DNA from 3 places in the uncultured Halopseudomonas sp. genome. Region 1 is predicted to be linked to each of the others. Evidence: predicted binding sites of a transcription regulator. Region 1 holds the regulator's gene; each other region holds the start of a gene.
The links. Region 1 encodes LexA, which represses DNA repair genes until DNA is damaged. Its sites were predicted from a motif close to CTGTNTNNNNANACAG; they were not measured.
Positions count from the first base shown of each region.

Region 2: a site for LexA is predicted at 2,604-2,619, ahead of recN (DNA repair protein RecN). Genes of this name have one in related genera too.
Region 3: a site for LexA is predicted at 1,676-1,691, ahead of imuA (translesion DNA synthesis-associated protein ImuA). Genes of this name have one in related genera too.

Region 1 is NZ_CAXBOV010000003.1:168,050-172,277, forward strand. It holds gene AAC076_RS02575 (L,D-transpeptidase) at 12-539, opposite strand; partial or broken gene AAC076_RS02580 (TetR family transcriptional regulator) at 726-1,358, opposite strand; gene lexA (transcriptional repressor LexA) at 1,526-2,134, shown strand; gene sulA (SOS-induced cell division inhibitor SulA) at 2,146-2,670, shown strand; gene AAC076_RS02595 (hypothetical protein) at 2,713-2,949, opposite strand; gene AAC076_RS02600 (DUF6586 family protein) at 3,013-3,522, opposite strand; gene topA (type I DNA topoisomerase) at 3,533-4,228, opposite strand, start outside.
Region 2 is NZ_CAXBOV010000037.1:16,391-20,618, reverse strand. It holds gene AAC076_RS16160 (outer membrane protein assembly factor BamE) at 1-330, opposite strand, end outside; gene fur (ferric iron uptake transcriptional regulator) at 424-828, shown strand; gene recN (DNA repair protein RecN) at 907-2,580, opposite strand; gene grpE (nucleotide exchange factor GrpE) at 2,700-3,335, shown strand; gene dnaK (molecular chaperone DnaK) at 3,426-4,228, shown strand, end outside.
Region 3 is NZ_CAXBOV010000005.1:87,575-91,802, reverse strand. It holds gene AAC076_RS03745 (DNA polymerase Y family protein) at 1-1,038, opposite strand, end outside; gene imuA (translesion DNA synthesis-associated protein ImuA) at 1,043-1,657, opposite strand; gene ispD (2-C-methyl-D-erythritol 4-phosphate cytidylyltransferase) at 1,845-2,540, opposite strand; gene AAC076_RS03730 (septum formation initiator family protein) at 2,540-2,812, opposite strand; gene eno (phosphopyruvate hydratase) at 2,920-4,209, opposite strand.

The DNA of each region.
Region 1 (4,228 bases):
TTTCAACAGTGTTACTCCGTTCGGGAATTGGCGTGCATGAGCAGATCGATGGCCTGCTCGTGAATTTCAACGCGGCAGCCTACTGGCGTGCAATCGAACAGCGCAAGCATGTCGCTGTTGCGCAGCCGAACACAACCATGGGAAAGGGCCACACCCATGGGTTGATCGTCCGGGGTACCGTGCAGATATATATAGCGGCGCTGGGAATCCTGACTACCACCGCGATTGAATCCTGATTCTTCACCACACAACCAGAGTATGCGGGTCAGAATCCAGTCCCTGTGTGGGTGTTCGCGGGCAAGCTCAGGCGACCAGATTTCATCGGTGGGCCGGCGACCTATATACACCGAGGCCAGTGGCTGGCCTGCACCAATGCGTGCTCTGACCCTGTGCGCACCCCGTGGAGTGCATCCGGAACCGTCCTGTTCGCCAGGACCATTGAGTGCTGTAGAGACAGGAAATTCGCATACCCGCACACCGCCACTGAGCCCAATAAGGCGCTGGGATGCAAGGGATATAAGGATCAGATCCAGCGGCATTGCCACCTCCGTTAAAAGTGCACACACGATAACGGATCAGACTGCGCTAGGAAACCGGCACACAGGGGAAACGAGAGACTACTTGGGAATAGCGTTAGGGCTCACAGGCAGCAACTAAGTGCGAGCCCTTCACACGTGTTCAAGCCTTGACCGAGTATTGGACTCGATGGTTACCGGCGGCTTGACGCTCTCGGCGCGCATCCCGGCGGCGAGGAACGGGACCATAAGCTTGAGAACCTGGTCGATGCCGGTCTGAACACCAAACTCGGCTTCGGCAATCGCACGCAGGGCTTTCATGCTCGACATCGTAAAGGCGGCGCTACCCAACATGAAATGCACCCGCCAGAAGAGTTCAGTAGGTGGCAATTGCGGCGCGGCAACATAAACCAACTGCATATAACGCTGGAACACCTTGCCGTACACCTCTGCCAGATACTTGCGCAAATGACCCTGACTCTGGCTGAAGGCCAGGCCCAGCAAGCGCATGAAAATAGCCAGATCATTGCCACTACGCGGCTTGACTGTCAGCGCCTGCCTGACCAGCATCTCAAGCAACTGCTCCAATGTAAGCTGGGTATTGCCGCCCTGCTGCTGGTGGCGGTCAAGCTCCTGATCCAGGCTGCTGACAAAGGGATTGAGAAAACGCACAAAGACCGCCTGAATCAATGCCTTCTTGGACCCGAAGTGATAATTGACCGCCGCCAGATTCACCCCGGCCTTGCTGGTGATCAGGCGCAGCGAGGTCTCGGCAAAACCCTTCTCGGCGAAAAGTTGCTCGGCAGCATCAAGAATGCGTTCGACGGTATCAGACTGGGCCATGGGCGATTACACTCATAAACAATTGTTTCAAACATACGTTTCAAACGCATTCCATGTCAAGCAGCCGAAACGATTTGCGGTTAATCATGGAAATGACGCCGACGCTTGCCCTCTGCCAACAACTGTATATAATCACAGTTACTGTATATACAAACAGGTAGAGCCGGATGCAAAAACTGACCGCCAGACAACAACAAATCCTTGCCTTCATCAAGGAGTACATGGATGCCAATGGCTATCCGCCTACCCGCGTCGACATAGCCCGGGTGCTCGGATTCAAATCACCAAACGCTGCGGAAGATCATCTGCGTGCACTGGCCCGCAAGGGTGCAATTGAAATGATCCCTGGAGCATCCAGGGGCATTCGGCTACCGGAGCAGGACGTAGACACACCTGAAGGACGTCTACCGGTAATAGGCCGCGTTGCCGCAGGCGCACCGGTACTGGCTCTGGAAAATATCGAGGATCACTGCCAGATAGACCCCGGATTTTTCCGCCCCAGGGCAGATTATCTGCTTCGGGTGCAGGGTCTGAGTATGCGTGACGTCGGCATTCTGGATGGTGATCTGCTGGCAGTTCATCGCACCGCCGTTGCCCGTAACGGACAGATCGTAGTCGCCCGCATCGGCGATGAAGTCACGGTCAAGCGTTTTCAGAAACAGGGCCGCAAGGTTCTGCTTCACGCAGAAAACCCGGATTTCGCACCAATTGAAATTGATCTGGGTGAAGAGGAACTGACCATCGAAGGCTTGAGTGTCGGCGTAATACGCCGCTAGAGGGGTTCATTATGTTGTATTCCCACGACCACAACCGATCCATCAGTGCTGCAGTACAACCAGAGCTTTTCCATAACGCTCTGATGGCGTCCCGTTACGCGATGCCCTCCAAGCCGGCACTGGCAAGCACACGACCAACGCGCCAGGCCGAGCCCGAAGACGCCTTCAGCGAAATTCGTCTCAATGGCGCACCCAGACAGTGCCTTCAATGGTTGGCTCCGGTTCTGCGTGAACTGAGCCGCGCTGATGCGCCCGGCTGGCTGACACTGCTTGATCCACCCGAAACAGTAAGCCATCAATGGTTGCGCAACGCAGGACTCAATCCGGAACGGATTTTGATCGTGAGATGCAAGCCGGGGATGGACAGCCTTGATCTGTGCTGTGAGTTGCTCAGTCTGGGCTGCAGCCATACGGTTGTCAGTTGGCTGGCAACTGATGGCCAGAACGGCCGGACAAGCGGACTGCTGCGCTCAGCCGCTAACAAGGGACGTTGTCAGAGTCTGAATGTGTGTCTGGATAGCTGCCTGGCTGCGTGATTCAACAGGACGATCAGGGCAGGCACATCTGCCGCCCTGTCCTCAGTGGACTGTACGGTCTTCCGAGTAGGGCTCACCCTCTTCCATTACCTGTCCGGCGACCTGCATACCAGCGCTGATCATCGCCTTGGCAACTTCGATGTAATGGCCTTGCAGAAAATCCTGAGCATCAGCAGAGAACTCGATAACCACCAGAGGCTCGGCTTCTTCATTGGAGCGGCGCAGAGCTACCTTGCCGTTTTCAAGCTCTACTATCTCCAGAAAAGATGAAGATGACATGTCGGGTCTCCTGTTGATTGGCCGAGCAGTTTATCACAATGCTGCGGCCAATCGCAGACACTGCTACCACTCGACCATGCCTTCTCGATAGCAAGCAACCCGCTCAGTCAGAGCAGCGTGGGCTTCACGGGCATCGTCCAGTGACCAATCCACCGAGGCTTTCACTGCACTGACAGCGATCAGATCATCGGCCGGAGCTTTGGCCTCTTCCGGCCGCGGAGGGAGGTTCAAGATATCCCAACCGCGCAGCAGTCGCCCCAGCCAGCTATCAGGCGCATGCGCCAGTTCGCTCAGCTCGGCAAACTCGGGCCCCGGAAAGCGTTCGGAGGTCTGAGGCTCGAGCATCACATCCAGCGAGCGAACCTCCAGCAGAGGCCACCGATAGCGATCAGCTACCTCATGGGCAACAGCCAGAACCCCACGGTGCAGATGAAAAAGTGCGTGCTCACGGTGATAACGCGCCATGGTGATGGCCGATAACGCATTGGAGTTCTCAGCCTCGTACCAGGCATCGATCGCCATACGGGCAAAATGCAAAGCCTGATTAGTGCGGGTATAGACTTCGTTAGCCATGACTCAACCCTCAGCTCTTCGGTTTCGGCCGCTTGTCATCCTCGACCCAGCGCTTACCGTCATGATAGGCGCGCCATCCATTAGGCTTGCCATCGACTTCACTCTGTACGTACTGCTCTTTGGTCTTGCGGCTGTAACGAATAACCGTTGCAATGCCATCAGGATCAGCAACCGGCGCTTCGAGCAGGAAATGATACTTGGGATCGATTTCCTTGCGGTGCGGCAACAGCTCCTTGACCAGCGGTGCGCGGGTTTCGCGGTTCTTGGGAAACTGGCTGGCCGCCAGAAACATCCCCGAAGCACCATCACGCAGCACATAAACGTCGTCGACCTTTTCACAGGCCAGCTCTGGCATTGGTACCGGATCCATCTTCGGCGGCGCCGCCTCACCATTTCTCAGCAACTTACGGGTGTTCTTGCATTCGCTGTTGGTGCAACCGAAATACTTGCCAAAACGACCCGTCTTGAGCTGCATCTCGCTGCCACATTTGTCGCAATCCAGTCGCGGACCGTCATAACCCTTGATCTTGAAAGCACCTTCCTCGATCTCGAATCCGGTGCAATCGGGGTTGTTACCACATACATGCAGCTTATGCTGTTCATCGACCAGGTAACTGTCCATCGCTGTGCTGCAGACCGGGCAGCGGCGCTTGTTACGAAGTACGCGTGACTCGCCCTCTTCATCGTCGCCAGCCACTTCATTGCC
Region 2 (4,228 bases), on a different contig from region 1:
GGGTACAAAGTCACCGCCCAAGCCAACCAGTACATCGTTTTCAAACGTCAGTACTACGCGTTCCTGCTCGCGCGCCTGGTGCCCTGCTTTCATGCTGTACAGGTAATCCCAGCGCTCAGGGTGGAAGGTGTCCTGGATCAGGGGGCTGCCCATAATGAAACGCACCTGCCTTGTGGTCATGCCGGGACGTAGTTGGTTGACCATTTCCTGGGTCACAACATTGCCTTGCTGCACATCAATCTTGTACACCCCGGGGAAGCTGCAGCCTGCAAGGCCGAGTACCGAGAGACATACGAGGATACAGAGGATTCGGTGTAAGCTGTTTGGCATGACGTGGTAACATCCATTATCTTGAAGCGGCTAGATAGCCGTGAATCATACCCGACTGATCCCGCCCTGCGAAGCGCTGAACGAGAAACTGACATGGTTGAAAATCAAGAACTCCGTAAAGCCGGCCTGAAAGTAACCCTGCCGCGCGTGAAGATCCTGCAGATGCTGGACAACTCCCCGGAACGCCATCTGAGCGCCGAAGACGTCTACAAGGCGTTGATGGAAGCGGGCGAAGACGTCGGGCTTGCGACAGTGTATCGGGTACTTACCCAGTTCGAGACTGCCGGTCTGGTCGAGCGTCATAACTTTGATGGCGGTCACGCTGTATTCGAACTGGCCGACTCCGAGCATCACGACCACATGGTGTGCGTGGATACAGGTGAGGTCGTCGAGTTCTTCGATGCCGAGATTGAGCGTCGTCAGCGGGACATCGTGAAAGAGCATGGTTTCGAGCTGGTCGACCACAATCTGGTGCTGTACGTAAAGAAGACCAAGTAGCGTCGACAGCAAGCTCTCGTGCTGATCAAAAAGCCAGGCCTTTAGCCTGGCTTTTTTGTGGGCGCTAGTAGGGCGCTTTTACTGCGCGACCGACATGAGTTTACGTGCGTGAGCCAGCGACTCCTCGGTCATGTCTATGCCGCCCAGCATCCGCGCGATTTCCTGCACCCGTCCGTCCTGGCTCAGGTGGTCTATTCGGGTGCTGGTGGATTCGTCTGTCTGTTCCTTGCGCACGAACAGGTGCTGATGACCATGGGCTGCGACCTGGGGCAGGTGAGTCACAGTCAGGACCTGACCATTGCTGCCGAGCTTGCGCAGCATGCTGCCGACGATTTCTGCGGTTGGTCCGCCAATGCCGACGTCCACCTCGTCGAATACCAGCGTAGGTACGCGCGAAGTTTGCACCGTGGTGACCTGGATGCCCAGGCTGATGCGTGACAGCTCGCCGCCGGAGGCGACCTTGGCCAGGGGCTTGGCTGGCTGGCCAGGGTTGGCGCTGACCAGCAGCTCCACCGATTCCTGGCCGTGGGGCATTATTGCGTCGGCATCATGGGGTTGCAGTTGTACCTTTACTTGCCCGCCGGGCATGCCCAGTTGCTGAATCTGACCGGTCACAGCTTCACCCAGACGAATGGCGGCCGCCTGGCGTATTGCGGTGAGCTCGACGGCCAGTTGCCGGTAATGCTCACGGAATGCTTCAAGCTCTTCGCCCAAACGCTCGGCGTCCATATCTTGCTGCTGCATGCTTTCCAGTTCGTCGATCAGCCGTTGCTGTAGCGCTGGCAGTTCATCCGGATTGACACGATGTTTGCGCGCCAGGTCGTGGATTACGCCCAGACGTTCTTCCACTTGCTGCTGGCGCTCGGGATCGGCTTCGAAGTGATCCAGATAGCGAGTCAGTTCGCCTACTGCCTCTTCAATCTGGATCTGTGCGCTGGCGAGCATGCCGTTGGCCTCATCCAGACTGTGATGATTGTTCTTGAACGTGGCCAGGCGCTGTTGGCTGGCGGTCAGGGCCTGCAATACGCTGCCGCTGTCATTCTCGCTGCACAGGTTGATGACCTGTTGGCACGACTGCATGATCTGCTCGGCATTGGCCAGTTGACGCTGGTCGTTTTCCAGTGCTTCTATTTCGCCTTCCTGCAGGCTGAGGTTGTCCAGCTCTTCAAGCTGATAAGTCAGTAACTGGAGTCGCGAACTCTGCTCGTTGCCCTGCTGGCTGGCCTGCTGCAAGGCCTGTTCGGTTTGTTTGCAGCGCTGCGCCGCCAGCTGTACCTGACGCGCCAGTTCGCGGCTGCCGGCGTAGTCATCGAGTAGGCGGCGGTGTGTGTCGGGTTTGAGCAGCGACTGATGTTCGTGCTGGCTGTGAATGTCGATCAGCATCCCGCCAAGTGCTTTCAGATCCTGCTGTGGACAAGGACTGCCGTTTATATAGCCACGCGAGCGACCTTCGGCGGTAATCACTCGGCGCAGTATCACTTGCTGGTCGTCGCTCGCCAGGTCTCTTTCGCTGAGCCAGGCAGTGGCTTCGGGAATCTGGCGAATATCGAAGGTCGCCAGGATGTCGGCCTTGTCGGTACCTGGTCGCACGGCGCCGCTGTCGGCACGGTCACCCAGGGTCAGTGCCAGTGCGTCGAGCATGATCGACTTGCCTGCGCCGGTCTCGCCGGTGATCGCAGTCATGCCGCTGGTTATCTCCAGTTCGAGGTGATCGACGATTGCGTAATTGTTCACTGCCAGATGAACCAGCATGGCAACGCTCCTGCATAGTTGGTCTGGTTATTTATACAGTAGTTTGAGCTGTGTCGACAAGTACTCTGCTTGTTGGCTATTTCTACCCCTTGAAGCCTGGGGGAAAGACCCCATATAAGATGCTGATACCAGTTAACGGGCGCTCGAGCGCCCCGCAGTCAGAACAGGAGACACAGATGGCAGACGAACACAGACAGGATCCTACCGGCGCCGAAGAGGTGGAAGAGGTGCTCTCCGAGGATACTCCGGATGATCTGGCTGCGCGGGTCAGCGTCCTCGAGGAAGAGCTGGCCGCCGCCAAGGATCAGGCCCTGCGCGCTGCCGCAGACGTGCAAAATGCCCGTCGCCGTGCGGAGCAGGAAGTCGAGAAGGCGCACAAGTTTGCGCTGGAGCGTTTCGCCAACGATCTGCTGCCGGTACTCGAGAGTCTCGAACGGGGCGTTGAGCTGGCTGACCCGAATGACTCGGCGATAAAGCCGATGCGCGATGGTATGGAACTGACTCTGAAAATGTTCAGTGAGACCCTCGAGCGCTTCCAGATCGTGGCGGTTGACCCCCATGGTGAGCCCTTCAATCCGGAGCTGCACCAGGCCATGGCGATGGAGGAGCGCGACAATGTCGAGCCCAATACCGTCATCCGTGTATTCCAGAAGGGCTACACCCTGAGTGGTCGCCTGTTGCGCCCGGCGATGGTGGTGGTGAGTAAGACTCCCGCCGACAAGCCAGACACGCCCTCGATTGACGAGCAGGCTTGAAATTGATTTTGCTGCCCCCATCAAGGGTGCATAGATAGATAAACCCCTGCCGCCGGCCAGCCGCGGCAAAGCTGAATCGGAGATTTACATATGGGCAAGATTATCGGTATTGACCTCGGGACCACCAACTCCTGCGTTGCAGTGATGGAAAATGGTGTTGCCAAGGTAATTGAGAACTCAGAGGGTACCCGTACCACGCCTTCTATCGTTGCTTACACCAATGATGGCGAGACTCTCGTTGGTCAGTCAGCCAAACGCCAGTCTGTGACCAACCCACAGAACACTCTGAACGCGGTCAAGCGTCTGATCGGCCGTCGCTTCGAAGAAGAAGTAGTTCAGAAAGACATCAAGCTGGTTCCTTACAAGATCGTCAAAGCCGACAACGGTGATGCATGGGTCGAAGTGAAGGGCGAGAAGATTGCACCTCCGCAGATTTCTGCCGAAGTGCTGAAGAAGATGAAGAAGACCGCTGAAGACTATCTGGGCGAGAAAGTAACCGAAGCCGTTATCACGGTTCCGGCCTACTTTAACGACAGCCAGCGTCAAGCGACCAAGGATGCCGGTCGTATTGCCGGTCTTGACGTCAAGCGGATCATCAACGAGCCAACAGCTGCTGCACTGGCCTATGGCATGGACAAGTCCCGTGGCGACTCCACCATTGTCGTATACGACCTGGGTGGCGGTACCTTCGACGTTTCCGTAATCGAAATTGCCGAAGTTGATGGCGAGCACCAGTTCGAAGTGCTGGCGACCAACGGTGACACCTTCCTGGGTGGCGAAGATTTCGACATGCGCCTGATCGATTATCTGGCCGATGAGTTCAAGAAAGAAAATGGCATTGACCTGCACACTGATCCACTGGCGCTGCAGCGTCTGAAGGAAGCGGCAGAGAA
Region 3 (4,228 bases), on a different contig from region 1:
GTCCTCGAAGAGCTGGGATGACCGGGGTACAAAGTGAGGCAAGTCCCGCGCAACCAGACGAACAGCCTGCACTGGCGCAGCTATCTGCAATGGTTCGAGACGACCGCGAGTCAACTCAAAAAGCATCTCGGCATCGCGTTCAGCGGCCAACAAGCCAATGGGTAGTTGAGTATCTTCCAGGTTGCGGTGCTCAAGGTGCAGCATAAAGCGCAGCACCCCGCTGTCGCGACCGGCAAGAAACGCTGCCAGGTCAGAGACCAGCCTTTTGACCGGAAAAAACAGCGCCTGATTTGATTCGACGTCAAAGTTGAGCTCCAGGCGACTATCGAAACAATCCGGCGGTGCGTAGCAATCAAGCACCAGCGGGCGATCCCCCAGCAAGGTGTCAATATGCCTAAGAACCGTCTCGGGAAAGCGTCTGGCCAGGGTTGCTCGCGGCAACGCCAGAACCTGCTGTAGTCGTCGCAGGCCCATTCGCGATAACGCCGTTGCCGATTCATCAGGTAGGCCTATGCGCTCAACCGACATATGCCCGAGCATCTCACATAGCGCATGCCGGTCAGCGACGGCTATTCCGTCATGACTATTAGCTAGCATGCGTGCGGCAGCAGGATTAGGCGCCAGGGCTATACGATGACGAAAACCCATGGTGTCAAGCTCATCTCGCAAGCGTTGCTCAAAGCGTGGCCAAGGACCAAACAACCCCATGCTCGACTGCACCTCCAGAAGCAATGTGCGTGGATAATTAAGACTCACATGGGAGCTATAACGATACGCCCAGGCTGCCAGGAGCTGATGCCAGTGCCCTATCTGCTTCTCATCGTATTCGGCTGACACAAACGCATCAGTCAAAGCCCTGGCTGCTGTAAGCGACATGCCTGGGCGTAGACCTAGTTCCCTGGCAGCCGGAGTGACTGTCTGCAGTACCCGTCGTTGCGTCGGACCAGCTATCAAAGCCAGAGCCGCAGCGGGGTCTTCGCGGCTACGAAGAACGCCATCAAGTGCAAGCTGGGGAAAAAGTATGCAGGCCCAACGCATGGTATCAACGACCTGCCTGAATGCTTAACGTGCCCGCCGGCGGTCGACCGCCCCGGCACTTGAGTATTCTGACCTGGCCGGGGACGTCGTCAAAGACCAGCCGCAACGCTGCCGGTGAAGGGTTAACCGATTCAGCCAGCGGACGATAGGCAAAGGCCAAGGTTTCTCCCGTCTCCGCAGCCACCTGAATGCGCCGCAATGCTCTGTCACCAGCACGTTGAGGCCAACAGATGACCGCTCCACAGCAACCTGAACGCAGACATTGCTCCACGGTCCACAACGACTGATCTTCTGTTGCATCCACCATCACCAGCTGCCGCTCGTCCACACCCGCGGCTCTCCATGCCGGAATATAGGGAACGAATGGCGGAGCTACCAACATGATGCGTTCGCCCGCATTACTCAGTCGGGCCAGGGTCGGCCAGAGCAATTGCAGTTCACCCATACCATCACGGGCGTGAAGAATTTCGCTCAATGCGGCGTCCGGCCAGCCAGCGGCTGGCAGTACAGCGTCAAGAGCTGCGTGACCGGTAGGCTGAACGGTGGCCGGCAAGCCGGTGGGCTGGCCTCTCCACACATGTTGTTGCTGTAGCAGGGTATCAAGAGCAACGACGCCCATAATCACCACTCCAAAATACTGTATATCTATACAGCATATCACCGACGCCAAGTCGGTCAACGGGATTTTGTAGTGGAGAGACGGATGGCAGAAAAGAGCAAAGCAGCAAAGCAAATAAAGCCCCTGACAGGACTAATACCTAAGCATGGAAAGACTTTGGAAAAGCTGGGGGAACAGAGCTGCAGACCTAGTCGCGGAGTCGGGCCAACCACTCAAGGTCTTCGGGACGGGTGACCTTGATATTGTCCGAACGACCCTCGACCAGACGGGGCGCCTGGCCAGAATATTCCATCGCCGAAGCTTCATCAGTAATGACCGCGCCGTTAGCCAGCGCCTGGGTCAAGGCGTCGTGCAACGCACCGAGGCGAAACATCTGGGGGGTATAAGCCTGCCAGTAAAGGGAGCGATCAGGGGTAGATGCCACCCGGCCATCGGCACCGACGCATTTCAGAGTATCGCGCACCGGCACCGCCAAGAGCCCGCCAACGGGATCATCGGCCAGGGTATTGAGCAGCTTGTGCAAATCTGTTGCCGCGAGATTGGGACGGGCCGCATCGTGCACCAGCACCCAGTCGCTGCTGCCCGCCCCCTGCCGCAATAGCGCCTTGAGGCCAGCCAGAACCGAGTCTGCACGGTCTCTGCCACCAAGGACTCTTTGAATACGCGTGTCCGTGGCACAATCCAGATCATCCCACCAGCGATCAGCAGCGGAAAGACAGACGATGAGCCCCTTGAGACCGGGCCGATCCAGAAAGCAGTCGAGGGTATGCTCGATAAGCAACCGATCACCCAATGGCAGATATTGCTTGGGCCGGTCTGCCTGCATGCGTGAGCCGATACCCGCGGCGGGAATGACCACCCAGAAGGACACGGGTGTGTTCATCAATCGGTGCTCAATTGAAACAGCGTTTCGCCCTCACGGATCATGCCCAGCTCGTGCCGGGCACGCTCCTCAACCGTTTCCAGGCCCTGCTTCAGCTCCCTGACTTCGGCAGTAAGCACTCGATTACGCTCCAGAAGCTCTTCGTTCACGCGTGCTTGTTCAGCGATCTCCTGTTTTAGCTGAGCCACATGGGCGAGACTGCCCTCGCCTACCCAGAGACGATACTGTAGCCCGGCCAACAACAGCAATGCGGCTAGCCATAGCCATTTCACCGCGCTTCACCGCAATGTGCAACAAACAGGCAAAGCAACCCTCTAGGGGCTGGCTTTGGCTTCAGGTTGGTGTATAGCGCCGTGATGGCCATCATTAGATTTGCCGCTCAGCTACGGAACTCGGCGCGGCCGTTGTACTTGGCCTTGCCCTGCAACTGCTCTTCGATACGCAGTAACTGGTTGTATTTGGCTACGCGGTCAGAGCGGCATAGGGATCCGGTCTTGATCTGACCGGCGGAGGTGCCTACGGCTAGGTCAGCGATGGTGCTGTCCTCAGTCTCGCCCGAGCGATGGGAAATCACCGCAGTGAAGCCGGCCGCTTTGGCCATCTGAATAGCCTCCAGGGTTTCGGTCAACGAGCCGATCTGGTTGAACTTGATCAGAATCGAGTTACCGATGGACTCATCAATACCGCGCTTGAGGATCTTGGTGTTAGTCACAAACAGGTCATCACCTACCAGTTGCACCTTGTCGCCGATCTTCTGGGTCAGGATTTTCCAGCCAGCCCAGTCGGACTCATCCATACCATCTTCGATGGAGATGATCGGATAACGCTCGGTAAGACCAGCCAGGTAATCGGCAAAACCGGCGGCATCGAACACTTGTCCTTCGCCAGCCAAATCATACTTGCCGTTCTTGTAGAATTCGCTGGAGGCGCAATCCAGTGCGAGAGTCACGTCATCACCCAGGGTATAACCGGCATTGGCAACTGCTTCGGCAATCGCCGCCAGCGCGTCTTCATTCGATGCGAGATTAGGTGCGAAACCGCCCTCGTCACCTACGGAAGTGCTCAGGCCACGGGCCTTCAGTACTGCCTTGAGGTGGTGAAATATCTCGGCGCCCATGCGCAATGCGTCAGCGAAGCTCTTGGCACCAACTGGCTGAACCATGAACTCCTGAATATCCACATTGTTGTCAGCATGCTCACCACCGTTGATGATGTTCATCATCGGAACGGGCATTGAATATTCACCGGGCGTGCCGTTCAAATCAGCAATGTGTGCGTACAGCGGAACACCCTTGGCCTGGGCAGCCGCCTTGGCAGCAGCCAGGGAAACAGCAAGGATTGCATTTGCGCCCAGGGTAGCCTTGTTCTCGGTAGCGTCGAGCTCGATCATCGCGCGGTCCAGACCGGCCTGATCAGTGGCATCCCGGCCCACCAGCAGCTCGCGAATGGGACCATTGATATTGGCGACAGCCTTGAGGACACCCTTGCCCATGTAACGGCTCTTGTCGCCATCACGCAGTTCCAGGGCTTCCCGTGAGCCGGTGGAAGCACCAGAGGGAGCGCAGGCACTGCCAAACGCGCCACCGTCCAGGGTAACGTCAGCTTCAACAGTAGGGTTGCCGCGCGAATCGAGAACTTCCCGACCCTTGATATCAATGATCTTTGCCATGGTTGCTACTTGCTCCATC